2 regions of the Cellulomonas sp. NS3 genome follow, and region 1 is predicted to be linked to the other one. Evidence: predicted binding sites of a transcription regulator. Region 1 holds the regulator's gene; the other holds the start of a gene.
The links. Region 1 encodes LexA, which represses DNA repair genes until DNA is damaged. Its sites were predicted from a motif close to TCGAACANNTGTTCGA; they were not measured.

Region 1 (8,138 bases):
AGATCCGCGGCCGCACGCTCGGGATCATCGGCTACGGCAACATCGGCACGCAGCTGTCCGTGCTCGCCGAGAACCTCGGCATGTCGGTGGTGTTCTACGACACCGCGGAGAAGCTCGCGCTCGGCAACGCCCGGCGCGCCGAGTCGCTCGACGAGCTGCTCGACGTCGCGGACATCGTGACGCTGCACGTCGACGGGCGCAGCGGGAACGCCGGCCTGTTCGGCGAGAAGCAGATCGCCCGGATGCGTCCCGGCTCGGTCTTCCTCAACCTCTCGCGCGGCTTCGTGGTCGACTACGCGGCCCTGCGCGACGCGATCGTGTCGGGCCACGTCGCCGGCGCGGCCGTCGACGTCTTCCCCACGGAGCCCAAGCGCAAGGGCGACCCGTTCACCTCGGAGCTCCAGGGTCTGCCGAACGTCATCCTCACGCCGCACACGGGCGGGTCGACCGAGGAGGCGCAGGAGGCGATCGGCCAGTTCGTCTCGAACAAGGTCCGCGACTACCTGGCGACCGGCTCGACGACGCTGAGCGTCAACCTCCCGAACGTGGCGCTCGACCAGCCCCCGGGCGCGCACCGTCTCGCCTACCTGCACCGCAACGTCCCCGGCGTGCTCGCGGCGGTCAACGCGACGCTCGCCGAGCACGGCGTCAACGTCGCCGGTCAGCTCCTCGCGACGCGCGGGGAGATCGGCTACGTCGTCACGGACACCGACGCCCCCGTCGAGGACGCGGTGCTCGACGCGCTGCGCTCGCGCCCCGAGTCGGTGCGGCTCCGCCTGCTGTCCTGAGCACCGGCCCGGGCCGACGGCGCCCCGGTCCCTGAACGCCACGAGGCGCCCGGACGAGCGATCGTCCGGGCGCCTCGCGCGTGTGGTGCGGGCGTCCCCTCGCGGGGCACCGCCGAGTTGTCAGGCCGAGCCGGACTTGCGCCGGAACTGGCGCTGCACGGGGCCGGCCGTCTCCGAGCCGTGCACGGATCCGGTGTTGCGCGAGCCGTCCGCGGAACGGTGCTGCGCCGCGGCCTTCTTGCGGTCGAGCGCTTCGCGGAACTTCGCCTTGGCGTCCTGGGCGACCTGCTCGGTCGTCGTGCTCTCGTCGTGCTCCGCCATCGCGGTACCTCCTCGTCGTGGTGGGTCCGGGAAGCCCGGCCGGCGGAGCGGGTCGCTGCGCTGCAGGGCCAGCCTCCCCGAGTCGGACGTGCAAAGCCAACCGGTTTCGGCACCGGGGGCTCCGGTCGCCGCTCGTGCCGTCGCGTGCGGCGAAGACCACCCGGCGTACCCATCAGTAACCTACGCCTCCGTAAGTTACGCTCGCGTAGTGACCACGACGCCCGACCGGCCCTGGCTCGCCTCCTACGCACCCGGCACGCCCGCGGAGATCGAGGTGCCCGACGAGCCGCTCGTCGCCAGCCTCGTGCGCGCCGCCGAGCAGCACCCCGACCGGGTCGCCGTCGACTTCCTCGGCCGCGAGACGACCTACGCCGAGCTCCTCACCGAGGTCGAGCGCGCCGCCGGGGCGCTGCACGGGCTGGGGGTCCGCGCCGGCGACCGCGTGGCGATCGCCCTGCCCAACGGCCGCGCGCACGTCGTCGCGTTCTGGGCCGTGCTGCGCCTGGGCGCCGTCGTGGTCGAGCACAACCCCACCTACTCCGCGGGCGAGCTCGAGCACCAGCTGCACGACTCCGGCGCCACGGTCGCCCTGTGCTGGGAGCAGACCGCCGCTCGCGTCGCCGAGGTCCGGGCACGCACCGCGGTCACGACCCTCCTCGCGGTCGACATCTCGCGCGACCTGCCCTGGCGCTCCCGCCTCGCGCTCACCCTGCCGGTGCCGGCCGCTCGCCGGACGCGAGCCAAGATGCGCGGACCGGTCCCCGCCGGCGCGCTGCGCTGGCACGACGTCCTCGCGCACGCCGAGCCGCTCGACCCCGGCCACCCGTTCCCGGAGGCGGGCGACGTCGCGCTCCTGCAGTACACCGGCGGCACCACCGGCACGCCCAAGGGCGCCGTCCTGACGCACCGCAACCTCGTCGCGAACGCCGTCCAGGGCGCCGTCTGGACCGGGCTCGGCAGCGGCTCCGAGACGATCTACGGCGCCCTGCCGTTCTTCCACGCGTTCGGCCTGACGCTCTGCCTGGCGTTCGCCACGCGCGTCGGAGCCACCCTCGTCGCGTTCCCCACGTTCGACCCGGACGCCGTGCTGCGCGCCCAGGCTCGACGGCCCGCGACGTTCATGCCGGGCGTGGCCCCGATGTTCGACCGCGTGGCCCGCGCCGCGGAGGAGCGCGGCACGGACCTCCGCTCGATCCGTGTGGCGATCGCCGGGGCGATGCCGATCCCCGCGGAGACGGCCGAGCGGTGGGAGCGGCTGACCGGAGGGCTCCTCATCGAGGGCTACGGCATGACCGAGACGTCCCCCGTCGCGCTCGGCAACCCGTGCACCCCGGACCGCCGCCCCGGCGCGCTCGGGCTGCCGTTCCCGAGCACCGACATCCGCATCGTCGACCCCGAGGACCCCACGCGCGACGTCGCGTCGGGCGAGCGCGGGGAGCTGCTCGTGCGCGGGCCGCAGGTGTTCTCGGGCTACTGGCAGCGCCCGGAGGAGACCGCGGAGCAGCTCCTCGACGGCGGCTGGCTCCGCACCGGGGACGTCGTCACGATGGACGACGACGGCGTCGTCACGCTCGTGGACCGCATCAAGGAGATGATCATCGCCGGCGGCTTCAAGGTGTACCCGTCGCAGGTCGAGGACCACCTCCGGACCATGCCGGGCGTCGCCGACGTCGCGGTGGTCGGCGTCCCCGGGGGCGACCTCGGGGAGAAGGTCGTCGCGGCCGTCGTGCTGGACGACCCGGCGCGGACCCTCGACGTGGCCGCCGTCCGGGCCTGGTGCGAGCAGCGCCTCGCGCGCTACGCCGTGCCGCGGGAGCTCGTCATCATGACCGAGCTGCCGCGCTCGCAGATCGGGAAGGTGCTGCGCCGCGTCGTGCGCGAGCGGGTGCTCGCCGGCGACGCGTCCGCCTGACGCCGACCCACAGGTTCAGGCCGACGGGCCCGACCGCCCGGCACCCGACGGCGACGCCTCGGGCTCGGTGCCGGGCTCCCCCGCCGCGGGCTCGTCGCTCGACGCCGCCGCGCGTGCTGCCTCGTGGTCCGCGCGGAGCACGGTGATCGCCGCCTCGAAGTCCTCGAGGGAGCTGAACGCCTGGTAGACGCTCGCGAAGCGCAGGTAGGCGACCTCGTCGAGCTCACGCAGCGGACCCAGGATCGTGAGCCCGATCTCGTAGGCGTCGAGCTCGGCGCTCCCGCTCGACCGGATGGTCTCCTCGACGCGCTGGGCGAGCAGCGCGAGGTCGTCCTCGCTCACCGGCCGGCCCTGGCACGCCTTGCGGACGCCGTTGATGACCTTCTCGCGGCTGAACGGCTCGGTGGCCCCGGAGCGCTTGACCACCGAGAGGCTCGCCGTCTCGACGGTCGTGAAGCGACGGTTGCACTGGGGGCACTGACGGCGACGACGGATCGAGGAGCCGTCGTCGGAGGTCCGGGAGTCGACGACGCGGGAGTCCCCGTGTCGGCAGAAGGGGCAGTGCACGCCTGAGAACCTAGGCGCTCGCGCGGCGACGACGCAACAGCGCCGCGCCTCAGCGCCGGACCGGGAAGGCCTCAGCGCTGAACGGGGAGGATGAGCTCCTGGCCCGCGTCCAGGCCCGCCGTCGTCAGCCCGTTGAGCGACTGGAGCTCGAGGACGACGTCCCGGACGTCCTCACCAGGAAGGGCGCTCTCCGCGGCGATCTCCCACAGGGTCTCGCCGGCGCCGACCGTGTACGTCGTCACCTCGAGCGCACGCGAGGGCCCGTCCGCGAGGGCCTGGCCGCCCTGCACGCCCGCGATCAGGACGAGCGCGGCGAGCAGCAGGACCACGAGCCGGCCGCGGCGCGTCAGGCGGAGCGGGCGCTCCTCGGCCGGGACGACGGTCGAGCGGTGCGCCGCGGCGACCGGGCGCCGGAGCGAGGCGGTCGCGGGTCGCGCCGGAGCAGCCGCCGCGGCGCGCCCGGGTGCCGCGGCGCTCCGGACCCGCACGCCGTCACGCGCCGGGGCGACGGGTCGCGCGCGCCGCGGCGTCGGGACTGCCGCCACCTGCGCCTCCGGCGCGGCGAACCACGCCTCGCGCGCCCGTGCTGCTGCGCTCCCGCCACGCACGTCCGAGCCGCGCGCTGCCGTGGAGATCACCATCGCACCCATGCCGCCACCCTCCCTCGTCGACCCCGCGCTCCCCGCGCGGGTTCGAACACGTGTTCGTCGAACGCTTGTACGGTTCTACCACCCCGCGTCGCGGGATGTCGAGACACGCTCGAACAGATGTTTGATCCGTCACCCCTGCTCCCCTAGGCTGACGTCGCAGGAGACAGCGCACCACGAGGCACTGACACGGGCGCTGGCCAGCACCGATACATCTGGAGGCGACGGTGGCGAAGCAGCGCGGGACCGAGGAGAGGGCGGCGGACGCCCCGGGCGGCGCGGCCCGTGGCGCCCTGGCGTCGGTGCACGCGCTGCCCGACGCTGCCCCGGACGGCGACGGGCTCACGGCACGCCAGCGGCTCGTGCTCGAGACGATCCGCACCTCCGTCGAGTCGCGCGGCTACCCGCCGAGCATGCGCGAGATCGGCGACTCGGTCGGGCTGACGAGCCCGTCGAGCGTCAAGCACCAGCTCATGGCGCTCGAGCGCAAGGGCTACCTGCGTCGCGACCCGAACCGGCCACGGGCGATCGAGGTCGTGCAGCCGGACGACTCGCGCGGGGTCACGACGTGGTCGGCGCCGAGCGTCACCGCGACGGCCTCCGCCGGGCTGGGCGACGAGGACAGCGCCGCGCGGGACTCCGCACCGGCTCCGTCGTACGTCCCCGTCGTCGGCCGGATCGCGGCCGGTGGTCCGATCCTCGCCGAGCAGGTCGTCGAGGACGTCTTCCCGCTGCCGCGCCAGCTCGTCGGCGACGGCGACCTGTTCCTGCTCAAGGTCCAGGGGGACTCGATGGTCGAGGCCGCCATCTGCGACGGCGACTGGGTCGTGGTGCGGCGTCAGCCCGTCGCCGAGAACGGCGAGATCGTCGCCGCGATGATCGACGGCGAGGCGACCGTCAAGACGTTCAAGCGCGCCGACGGGCACGTGTGGCTGCTCCCCCACAACGCGGCCTACGCCCCGATCCCGGGGGACGACGCCCAGGTGCTGGGCCGGGTCGTGAGCGTGCTCCGCAGCCTCTGACCCGGCGCCGGTCGCCGACCCACGCCGGCGCCCGCGAGGTGCCGCCTGCCGGCTCACGTGGGCGCCGGGAGCACCCCGGACCTGCACCGGCGAGGCCCGCACCGACGAGTCGCGCCCCGACGAACGAGACGGCCGCCCTCCCCGCGATCAGCGGAGGGGCGGCCGTCGTCGTCCGGACGCGTGCGCCCGGGTCAGAACCCGAAGCGGCGGGCCACCGCGCGCAGCGTCTCGGCCGAGCGGCGCAGCCCGGCGAGCTCGTCCGCCGACATCGGCACCTCGAGCCGCTCGCCGACGCCGTCGCGACCCACGAGCGCCGGGACGGAGAGGCACACGTCGCGGATGCCGTGGTACCCGTCGAGCAGCGAGGAGACCGGCAGGATGCGCTGCTCATCCTTGATGACGGCCTCGATGATGCGGGACCCGGCGAGGGCGACCGCGTAGTTCGTCGCCCCCTTGCCCTCGATGATCCGGTACGCGGACTCGACGACCTCGCGCGCGATGCCGTCGCGCACCTCCGAGGTGAGCGGCCCTCGCCCGTTGATGCCGTTCCACTCGAGTAGCGGCACGGCCCCGATCGTCGCGGAGCTCCAGAGCGGGAGCTCGGTGTCGCCGTGCTCCCCCGCGACGTACGCGTGCACGTTCTGCACCGCGACGCCGGTCTGCTTCGCGATGAGGTAGCGCAGCCGCGAGGAGTCGAGCACCGTGCCGGAGCCGAACATCTGCGTCGGCGGGAGGCCCGACTGCTGCAGGGCGGCGTACGTCACGATGTCGACCGGGTTGGTGACCATGATGTAGACCGCGTCGGGCGCGACCTCGACGAGCGGCGGGAGGATCTTGCCGACGAGCGAGATCGTCGCCTCGGCGAGGTCGATGCGGCTCTGCCCGGGCTTCTGCTTCGCACCGGCCGTGACCACGACGACGTCCGCGCCGGTGCAGACCGCGATGTCGTCGGAGCCGACCACCTCGGCCATCGGCATGAACTGGATGCCGTGCCCCAGGTCGAGCGCCTCGGCCTCGACCTTCGCCTTGTTGATGTCGTAGAGCGCGACGCTGCGCGCCGCGCCGCGCATGAGGGCCGCGTACGCCATCGTCGAGCCGACCGCGCCGGCCCCGACGATCGCGAGCTTGCTGGTCCGTCGCACCTGGCCCGCGGTCACACCCGTCAGCCCCAGGTCGTCCCCGTCGTTCTCGCTCACGCGTCCTCCTCACCGGTGGGCCCCCGCGGCCCCGACGCCCGTGGGCGTCGTGATCAGGCTAGTTGCTCGCGCCGGTGCCGACGCGTCCGTCCAGGCGGCGCAGCGCGGCCTCGACGACCCCCCGGTCGGTGGTCCGCCAGAAGCCGGGGAGCGACCGGGTGAGGAAGTCGCCGTAGCGCGCCGTCGCGAGCCGCGGGTCGAGCACCGCGACGACCCCGCGGTCGTCGACGCCCCGGATGAGGCGCCCCGCGCCCTGCGCGAGCAGCAGCGCGGCGTGCGTCGCCGAGACCGCCATGAAGCCGTTGCCGCCCGACGCGGCGACCGCCTCGGAGCGGGCCGACCGCACGGGGTCGTCCGGGCGGGGGAAGGGGATCCGGTCGATCAGCACGAGCTGGCACGACGGCCCCGGGACGTCGACGCCCTGCCAGAGCGAGAGCGTCCCGAACAGGCACGTGCGCTCGTCCGCGGCGAAGTCGCGCACGAGCGTCGGCAGCTGGTCCTCGCCCTGCGCGAGCACCGGGACGTCGAGCCGCTCGCGCATCGCCGCGGCGACCGCGTCCGCGGCCCGTCGCGAGGAGAAGAGCCCCAGCGTGCGCCCGCCGGCCGCCTCGATGAGCGCGGCGATCTCGTCGAGCTGGGCGTCGGTCGCGGGCTCGCGCCCGGGCGGCGGGAGGTGGCGCGCGATGTAGAGGATCCCCTGGCGCGGGTAGTCGAACGGGCTGCCCACGTCCAGCCCGCGCCACGGCAGCGGGTCGCCGGGCGGCGGCGTCCCGGGCGGTGCGGACGCCGGGACGGCGAGCGTGCTCCCGGTGCCGCTCGCCCCGTCGGCGTCCACGCGCGCCGCGAGGTCCTCCACGTCGGACGACGCGAGGTGCTGCGGACCCTGCGGCTCGGCGTCGGTGCGGCCCTCGAGCCCGAGCGAGCGGGCGATCGGCGCGAACGTCCCGCCGAGCGCGAGGGTCGCCGACGTGAGCACGCTCGACCGCCCCGCGAGCACGTGCGTGCGGATGAGCCCGTTGACGGACAGCGGGGCGGCGTACAGTCGCGTCATCGCCCCGCCGCGTCCGGTGTCGCCGCGTGCGCACCACAGCACGGTGTGGCGGTTCTGGTCCGGGTCCGCCGCCATCCGCTCGGCGACCTCGAACAGCGCCAGCATCGTCGACATCGCCATCTTGGAGCCGCCGTCCGCGCCGGCACCGGCCTTGGCCGCTGCCGGCTCGGGCTTGAGCGCCGTGAGCAGGCCGCGCGCGGCGTCCCGGACGGCCGCGACCGCCTCGAGCGCCCCGGGCGGCAGGCCGTCGGGGAACCGACCCTCGGGCAGCTGGACGAGGACCGACCCGAGCGCCGCGCTCGCCGCGTCCAGGTCCGTCGTGAGGATGCCGCCGTGCCGGCGCGCGAGCCGGGCCGCGTGCTCGACGATCGCGACCGACAGCTCGGCGGTCGCCTGCGCGGTCACGCGGTCGGTGAGCTCGTGCGCCTCGTCGACGATCACCACCTCGTGCTCCGGGAGCACGTTCGGGGAGCCCGAGGCGGCGATGCCGAGCATCGCGTGGTTCGTCACGACGACGTCCGCCTCGCGCGAGAGCACGCGCGCCTTCTCCGGGAAGCAGTCGTCGATGAGCGGGCAGCGCGTGCCGAGGCACTCCATCTTCGTGACGGACACCTGGCGCCACGCGCGCTCGCTC
Region 2 (8,138 bases), 760 kb from region 1:
TCGTCGCTCATAGGCTCAGCATGCCAGCCTCACCCGCGGCCCGTCGGGGACGCGGACGCGACCACGCCGTGCGCGTCGTCCGCCGCAACGCCACCCGACGGCGCCGCGCCGGCCTCCGCGGCAGCCACCGCGTCGCCGGCCCCACCGCCGCCGAGGGCCGCGACCACCGCCGCGGCCGTGCGCTCCCCCATCCCCGGCACCGACATGATCTCCTCGACCGAGGCCGCCTTGAGCCGCTTGAGGGAGCCGAACTGCTTGAGCAGCGCGGCCGAGCGCGCGGGCCCGAGACCCGGCACCGAGTCGAGCGCCGAGACGGTCATGCCCTTGCTGCGCCGCTTGCGGTGCGCCGTGATCGCGAACCGGTGCGCCTCGTCGCGCAGGCGCTGGAGCAGGTAGAGGCCCTCCGAGCTGCGCTGCAGGATCACCGGGTAGTCGTCGCCCGGCACCCAGACCTCCTCGAGCCGCTTCGCGAGCCCGCACAGCGCGACGTCGTCGATGCCGAGCTCCGCGAGCGCGGCCGCGGCGGCGGCGACCTGCGGCGGGCCGCCGTCGACGACCACGAGGTTCGGCGGGTACGCGAACCGCTGCGGGCGGCCGGTCGTGGCGTCGACCGGTCCGGAGCGGCGCAGCGCCTCGTCGTCGTCCTCGTCGGGCATGCCCTGGCCCAGGTCCATGTCGCCCGACTCGGCACGCTCGGCGAGGTAGCGCCGGAACCGCCGGGTGATCACCTCGTGCATCGCGGCCGTGTCGTCGCGCGCGCCCTCGCCCTCCGGGCCCCGGATCGAGAACTGGCGGTACTCGCTCTTGCGCGCCATGCCGTCCTCGAAGACCACCATCGACGCGACCTGGTACGTCCCCTGGTTGTGCGAGACGTCGTAGCACTCGATGCGCAGCGGCGCGGTCGGCAGGTCGAGCGCCTCCTGGATCTCGCGGAGCGCCTGGCTGCGCGTCGTGAGGTCACCCGCGCGGCGGGTGCGGTGCAGCGCGAGCGCGTGCTCGGCGTTGCGTCGCACCGTCTCCGCGAGCTCCCGCTTGTCGCCGCGCTGCGGCACGCGGACCTCGACCCGGCTCCCCCGCAGCCCCGTGAGCCACGCCTGCACACCGGGGACGTCCGGAGGCAGCACGGGGACGAGCACCTCCCGGGGCACGGCGCGCGACTCGCGCACCTCGGCGGCGCCCGGTCCGGGGCCGGCGAGCACCTCGTCGCCGTAGACCTGCTGGAGCAGGTGCTCGACGAGCTCGGCGTCGGTGACGTCCTCGACCTTCTCGACGACCCAGCCGCGCTGGCCGCGGATGCGCCCGTCGCGCACGTGGAACACCTGCACGGCGGCCTCGAGCTCGTCGCCGACGAGGGCGAAGATGTCCGCGTCCGTGCCGTCGGCGAGCACCACGGCGTTGCGCTCGGTCGCCCGCTCGAGCGCCGCGATGTCGTCCCGGAGCCGGGCCGCCTGCTCGTAGTCGAGCTCCGCCGCCGCCTCGCGCATGCGCGTCGTCAGCCGGCGCGTGAACTTGGCGGTGTCACCCGCCATGAAGTCGCAGAAGTCGCGCGCGAGGTCCGCGTGGTCCTCGGGCGAGATCCGCCCGACGCACGGCGCCGAGCACTTGTCGATGTACCCGAGCAGGCACGGGCGGCCCTGCTGGTTCGCGCGCTTGAAGACCCCGGCCGAGCACGTCCGCACGGGGAACACCCGCAGCAGCAGGTCGACGGTCTCGCGGATCGCCCACGCGTGCGCGTACGGCCCGAAGTACCGGGTCCCCGCCCGCTTGGCCCCGCGCATGACCTGCACGCGCGGGAACTTGTCCGCCAGCGTGACCGCGAGGTACGGGTAGCTCTTGTCGTCGCGGTACTTGACGTTGAACCGCGGGTCGAACTCCTTGATCCAGGAGTACTCGAGCGCGAGCGCCTCGACCTCGGTGCCGACGACCGTCCACTGCACGGAGGCCGCCGTGGTGACCATCTGCTGCGTGCGCTGGTGCAGGCCCGCGACGTCCTGGAAGTAGCTGTTGAGGCGCGAGCGCAGGCTCTTCGCCTTGCCGACGTAGATGACCCGGCCGTGCTCGTCACGGAAGCGGTAGACGCCCGGGGAGTCGGGGATCTCGCCCGGGGCAGGACGGTAGGTCGCGGGATCGGCCATGCCACGAGCCTAAGTCGGGGCGCCCACAGCGGACGTCACGCGTTCGCGGGCGGCGGACACCCCGTCGCGCGCGCGTGCCCGCCCGGGCACGTCCGCCGTCGCGCTAGCGTGGGCCGATGGGACCCCTTCACACGTTCGCCGCCGAGGTCGTCTGGACGGGCGCCGGCACGAGCGGGACGACGAGCTACACCGCGTACGGCCGCGAGCACGAGGTGCTGATCGGGGACAAGCCCCCGCTCCCCGGGTCCTCGGACCCGGCGTTCCGCGGCGACCCCGACCGCTACAGCCCCGAGGAGCTGCTCGTCGCGGCGGTCGCGCAGTGCCACATGCTCTGGTTCCTGCACCTCGCCGCGACGGCCGGGGTCGTCGTCACCGGGTACCGGGACAGCGCGAGCGGGACGATGCGCGTCGAGGCGGCCGGGCACGGGCAGTTCACGGAGGTCGTCCTGCGTCCGCGCGTGACCGTGGCGGCGGGGACCGCGGAACCCGGGTCCGACCTCGCCGACCTGCACGCCCGCGCGCACGAGCACTGCTTCATCGCGCGCTCGGTGAACTTCCCCGTGCGGCACGCGCCGACCCCGGTGCACGTCGGCCCGCCCGGCGCGGCGGTCGACGTGGGCGGCGCGCCCGTGCCGCGCGGCGTCCTCGGCTGAGGTCGACGGGTCCCACGCGACCCGGGAGGTCGCTCGTGGTGCGGCCGAGGAGTCCCGCGCCGCACGCCAGGTCGGTCGCCGTCGTGCCGTGAAGAGCCCAGTGCCGCTCGGCCGAGCGGAGCCTGCCGCGCCGCCGGGCAGACGTGCCTGCGCCCACCCGGCGGACGTCAGGCGGACGCGAGCCGCGCCTCCGGCTCGAGCACCTCGGCGAGGAACCGGCCGGTGTGGCTCGCCGCGACCTGCGCGACGCGCTCGGGGGTCCCCTCGGCGACGACCTTGCCGCCACCGCTGCCGCCCTCGGGTCCCATGTCGATGACCCAGTCGGCGTTCTTGATGACGTCGAGGTTGTGCTCGATCACGATGACGCTGTTGCCCTTGTCGACGAGCGACTGCAGCATCGCGAGCAGCTTGCGGATGTCCTCGAAGTGCAGACCCGTCGTCGGCTCGTCGAGCACGTAGACCGTGCGGCCCGTCGAGCGCCGCTGCAGCTCGGTCGCGAGCTTGACGCGCTGCGCCTCGCCGCCCGACAGCGTCGGGGCCGGCTGGCCGAGGCGCACGTAGCCGAGGCCGACGTCCACGAGCGTGCGCAGGTGCCGGGAGATCGACGGGACGGCGGCGAAGAACTCCGCGGCCTCCTCGATCGGCATCGCGAGGACGTCGGCGACGGTCTTGCCCTTGAAGTGCACCTCGAGCGTCTCGCGGTTGTACCGCGCGCCGTGGCAGACCTCGCACGGCACGTAGACGTCGGGCAGGAAGTTCATCTCGATCTTCAGCGTGCCGTCGCCCGAGCACGCCTCGCAGCGCCCGCCCTTGACGTTGAACGAGAACCGCCCCGGGGTGTACCCGCGGACCTTGGCCTCGGTCGTCTCGGCGAACAGCTTGCGGACGTGGTCCCACACGCCGGTGTACGTCGCGGGGTTGGACCGCGGGGTGCGCCCGATCGGCCCCTGGTCGACGTGCACGACCTTGTCGAGATGCTCGAGCCCGGTCACCCGCTTGTGCCGGCCGGCGACCTGGCGTGCGCCGTTGAGCTCGTTCGCCATGACAGTGTAGAGGATCGAGTTGACGAGCGTCGACTTGCCCGAGCCCGAGACGCCGGTGACGGCCGTGAGGGTCCCGAGCGGGAACGAGACGTCGATGCCGGTCAGGTTGTGCTCGCGCGCCCCCACGACCGTGACCTTGCGCTTGGGGTCGACCTTGCGGCGCGTGGCCGGCATCGGGATCGAGCGACGGCCGGACAGGTAGGCGCCCGTGACCGACTCGGGCGACGCCAGGAGCCCCTCGAGGTCGCCCGAGTGCACGACGCGGCCGCCGTGCTCGCCCGCGCCCGGGCCGATGTCGACGATCCAGTCGGCCGTGCGGATGGTGTCCTCGTCGTGCTCGACGACGATCAGCGTGTTGCCGAGGTCGCGCAGGCGCGTGAGCGTGTCGATGAGGCGGCGGTTGTCGCGCTGGTGCAGCCCGATGCTCGGCTCGTCCAGGACGTACAGCACGCCCACGAGACCCGAGCCGATCTGCGTCGCGAGGCGGATGCGCTGGGCCTCACCGCCCGAGAGCGTCGCCGCGGGGCGCATGAGCGAGAGGTAGTCGAGGCCGACGTCGAGCAGGAAGCCGAGCCGGGCCTGGATCTCCTTGAGCACCTGCGTCGCGATCGCCGCCTCGCGCTCGCTGAGCTGGAGCGCGTCGAGGAAGTCGCGCGCCTCGCGGATCGGCAGCGCGCAGACCTCGGCGATCGAGTGGCCGCCGACCCGGACCGCGAGCACCTCCGGCTTGAGCCGCGCACCGTCGCACACGGGGCACGGGACCTCGCGCATGTAGGCCTCGTACTTCTCCTTGCTCCACTCCGACTCGGTCTCGGCGTAGCGCCGCTCGAGGAACGTCACGACGCCCTCGAACCCGGTCGAGTACTGCCGCTCACGGCCCCAGCGGTTGCGGTACTTGACGTGCACCTCGTGGTTCTCGCCGTACAGCACGGCCTTCTTCGCGCGCTCCGGCAGCGCCCGCCACGGGGCGTCCATCGAGAAGCCGAGGTCGCTCGCGAGCGCGGTCAGGACGCGCGTGAAGTACTCGCTCGAGACCTGGGACCAGGGCGCGACCGCGCCGTCGGCGAGCGACAGGTCCTCGTCGGGGATGACGAGGTCGGGGTCGACCTCGAGCCGCGAGCCGATGCCCGTGCACTCGGGGCACGCGCCGTAGGGGGCGTTGAACGAGAACGTGCGCGGCTCGATCTCCTCGAGCGTGAGCTGGTGGTCGTTCGGGCACGCCCGGTGCTCGGAGAACCGGCGCTCGCGCTCCGGGTCGTCCGCGCCGGCGTCGACCATCTCGGCGACGAGCAGGCCGCCCGCCAGGCCGAGGGCGGTCTCGACCGAGTCGGTGAGCCGGCGCTGCACGCCCTCACGCGCCACGAGGCGGTCGACGACCACCTCGATGTCGTGCTTGAGCTTCTTCTCGAGCGTCGGGGGGCTCGTGAGCTGGACGACCTCGCCGTCGACGCGGGCACGCGCGAAGCCCTTGGCCTGGAGCTCCTTGAACAGGTCCGCGTACTCGCCCTTGCGCCCGCGCACGACCGGCGCGAGGACCTGGTAGCGCGTCCCCTCGGGGAGCTCGAGCAGGCGGTCGACGATCTGCTGGGGCGTCTGCGCGGTGACCCGCTCGCCGCACACCGGGCAGTGCTGGGTCCCGGCGCGGGCGAACAGCAGGCGCAGGTAGTCGTAGACCTCGGTGATCGTGCCGACGGTCGACCGAGGGTTGCGGTTGGTCGACTTCTGGTCGATCGAGACCGCGGGCGAGAGGCCCTCGATGAAGTCGACGTCGGGCTTGTCCATCTGCCCGAGGAACTGCCGCGCGTACGCCGAGAGGGACTCGACGTAGCGTCGCTGACCCTCGGCGAAGATCGTGTCGAACGCGAGCGACGACTTGCCCGAGCCGGAGAGCCCGGTGAAGACGATGAGGCTGTCCCGCGGGAGGTCGAGGTCGACGTTGCGGAGGTTGTGCTCGCGGGCCCCCTGGACCACCAGACGATCATTCACCCCGACATGCTACGTCGACCCTCCGACATGCCGCACAGGTGTTCGAACGGAACGTGACCAGCGCCACGCCGCCGGCGCCCGCAGGTGCCCGGCGGGTGCCCGGCGCGCACCTCGCCGATGATGGACGGATGCGCCCCCACACTCCCCCGCCGATCGGTGACTACGCGGTCCTCGGCGACGGGCACACCGCCGCGCTCGTGTCCCGCCGCGGCTCCGTCGACTGGCTCTGCCTGCCCCGGTTCGACTCGCCCGCGTCGTTCGCCGCGCTGCTCGGCACGCGCGAGCACGGGCGGTGGCTGCTCACCGTGCCCGACGCGACCGAGGTGTCCCGCACCTACGTCGAGGACTCCTTCGTCCTGCGGACGACGTACACCTCCCCCACGGGCACCGCGGTCGTGACGGACGCCATGCCCGTCGGTGACGGCCGGGCCGACCTCGTCCGGCGCGTCGAGTGCACCGCAGGCACGGTGGCGGTCGAGCACGAGTGGGTCGTGCGGTTCGGCTACGGCGCGATCGTGCCGTGGGTGCACCACGTCCACGACGTCAACGGCGTCGAGGGCATCCAGGCCGTCGCCGGACCCGACTCGCTCCTCCTGCGCGGGGACCGCCTGCCGGTGCCGCACGGTCGGGTGCACCGCGACGAGTTCGAGCTCGCCGCCGGCGAGAGCGTCGAGCTCGCCGTCACCTGGACGCGCTCGTGGGACGAGGTGCCCCGGCGCCTGACGATCCCCGACCGGGTCGACGCGACGCTCGGCGCGTGGGGCGAGTGGGCGCGGCGCTGCGACTACACCGGCTCCTACCGCCCGCAGGTGGTCCGCTCGCTGCTCGTGCTGCGCCTGCTGACGCACGCCGAGACCGGCGGCATCGTCGCGGCGCCGACCACATCGCTGCCCGAGGACTTCGGCGGCGAGCGGAACTGGGACTACCGGTTCTGCTGGCTGCGGGACGCCGCGATGACGCTCGAGGCGCTGCTCGAGCACGGCTACCGCGACGAGGCGACCGCGTGGCGCGGCTGGCTCCTGCGGGCCGTCGCCGGCGACCCCGCGGACCTGCAGATCATGTACGGCGTCGACGGCGGGCGCGACCTGCCGGAGCGCACGCTCGACCACCTGCCCGGCTACGCGGGCTCACGCCCGGTCCGGATCGGCAACGCGGCCGTCGGGCAGACCCAGAACGACGTGCTGGGCGAGGTGATGTGCGCGCTGCACGAGGCGCGCGCGGGCGGGCTCGCCGAGTCGGACGACTCGTGGGCGATGCAGCGGCACCTCGTCCGGGACCTCATCACGAGCTGGCGCGAGCCGGACCGCGGCATCTGGGAGGTCCGCGGCGAGCCGCGCCACTTCACGCACTCGAAGGTCATGTCGTGGGCCGCGCTCGACCGTGCCGTGCGGGCCGTCGAGGACCACGGCCTGCCGGGTCCCGTCGACGAGTGGCGCCGCGAGCGGGACGCCGTGCACGCGGACGTGCTCGAGCACGGCTGGGACGAGGAGCTCGGGACGTTCGTGCAGCACTACGGCGCGACCCACACCGACGCGGCGCTGCTCCAGATGCTCCAGGTCGGGTTCCTGCCCCCGGACGACCCGCGCATGGTCTCGACCGTGGCCGCGATCCGGCGCGAGCTCGAGGTCGCGCCCGGGTTCCTGCTCCGCTACCGCGCCGAGCGCACCGACGACGGCCTGGCCGGCAGCGAGCACCCGTTCCTGGCGTGCTCGTTCTGGCTGGCCGACGCGCTCGCCCGGCAGGGCGACGTCGCCGGGGCGAGCGCCGCGCTCGACACCCTCACGGCGCTCGGCGGCGAGCTCGGCCTGCTCGCGGAGGAGTACGACCCGGTCGACGGGCGCATGGCCGGCAACTACCCGCAGGCGCTCTCGCACCTGGCCCTCGTGCGCGCCGTCCGCAGCCACGACCGAGCGCTCTCCGGCGCGGAGCTGCAGCCGGTCGGCACCACCCTCGACGGTGCGTCGTGACCTACACCGGCGACGTGCGTCCCGGCGGCCCCGCCGACGTGCGGGAGCTCGACGAGGTCGTGCTCCGCAAGCTCGCCGTCGGGCCGATGGCCAACAACGCCTACCTGCTCACGTGCCGCCGCAGCGGTGCGCAGCTCCTCGTCGACGCCGCCGACGAGCCCGCGCGGCTTGCCGAGCTGCTGCACGACGTCTCCGCGGCGTCGCGGCTCGACCTCGTCGTGACCACGCACCAGCACGCGGACCACCACCGTGCGCTCGCGTCGGTCGTCGCGCTCACGGGCGCACCGGTGGCCGCCGGGGACGCCGACGCCGACGCGATCACGGCCGCGACGGGGGTCGCCGTGCAGTGCCGGC

Region 2: the regulator LexA is predicted to act here: its motif matches at 5,848-5,863, upstream of uvrA (excinuclease ABC subunit UvrA).

The regions. Positions count from the first base shown of each region.
Region 1 is NZ_CP103289.1:1,956,912-1,965,049, reverse strand. It holds gene serA (phosphoglycerate dehydrogenase) at 1-788, shown strand, start outside; gene NXY84_RS09010 (DUF5302 domain-containing protein) at 909-1,109, opposite strand; gene NXY84_RS09005 (AMP-binding protein) at 1,318-3,021, shown strand; gene nrdR (transcriptional regulator NrdR) at 3,037-3,588, opposite strand; gene NXY84_RS08995 (LysM peptidoglycan-binding domain-containing protein) at 3,660-4,238, opposite strand; gene lexA (transcriptional repressor LexA) at 4,529-5,257, shown strand; gene NXY84_RS08985 (L-lactate dehydrogenase) at 5,449-6,453, opposite strand; gene NXY84_RS08980 (ATP-dependent DNA helicase) at 6,512-8,138, opposite strand, start outside.
Region 2 is NZ_CP103289.1:2,721,875-2,730,012, forward strand. It holds gene rapZ (RNase adapter RapZ) at 1-11, opposite strand, end outside; gene uvrC (excinuclease ABC subunit UvrC) at 30-2,135, opposite strand; gene NXY84_RS12470 (OsmC family protein) at 2,252-2,788, shown strand; gene uvrA (excinuclease ABC subunit UvrA) at 2,956-5,817, opposite strand; gene NXY84_RS12480 (glycoside hydrolase family 15 protein) at 5,946-7,784, shown strand; gene NXY84_RS12485 (MBL fold metallo-hydrolase) at 7,781-8,138, shown strand, end outside.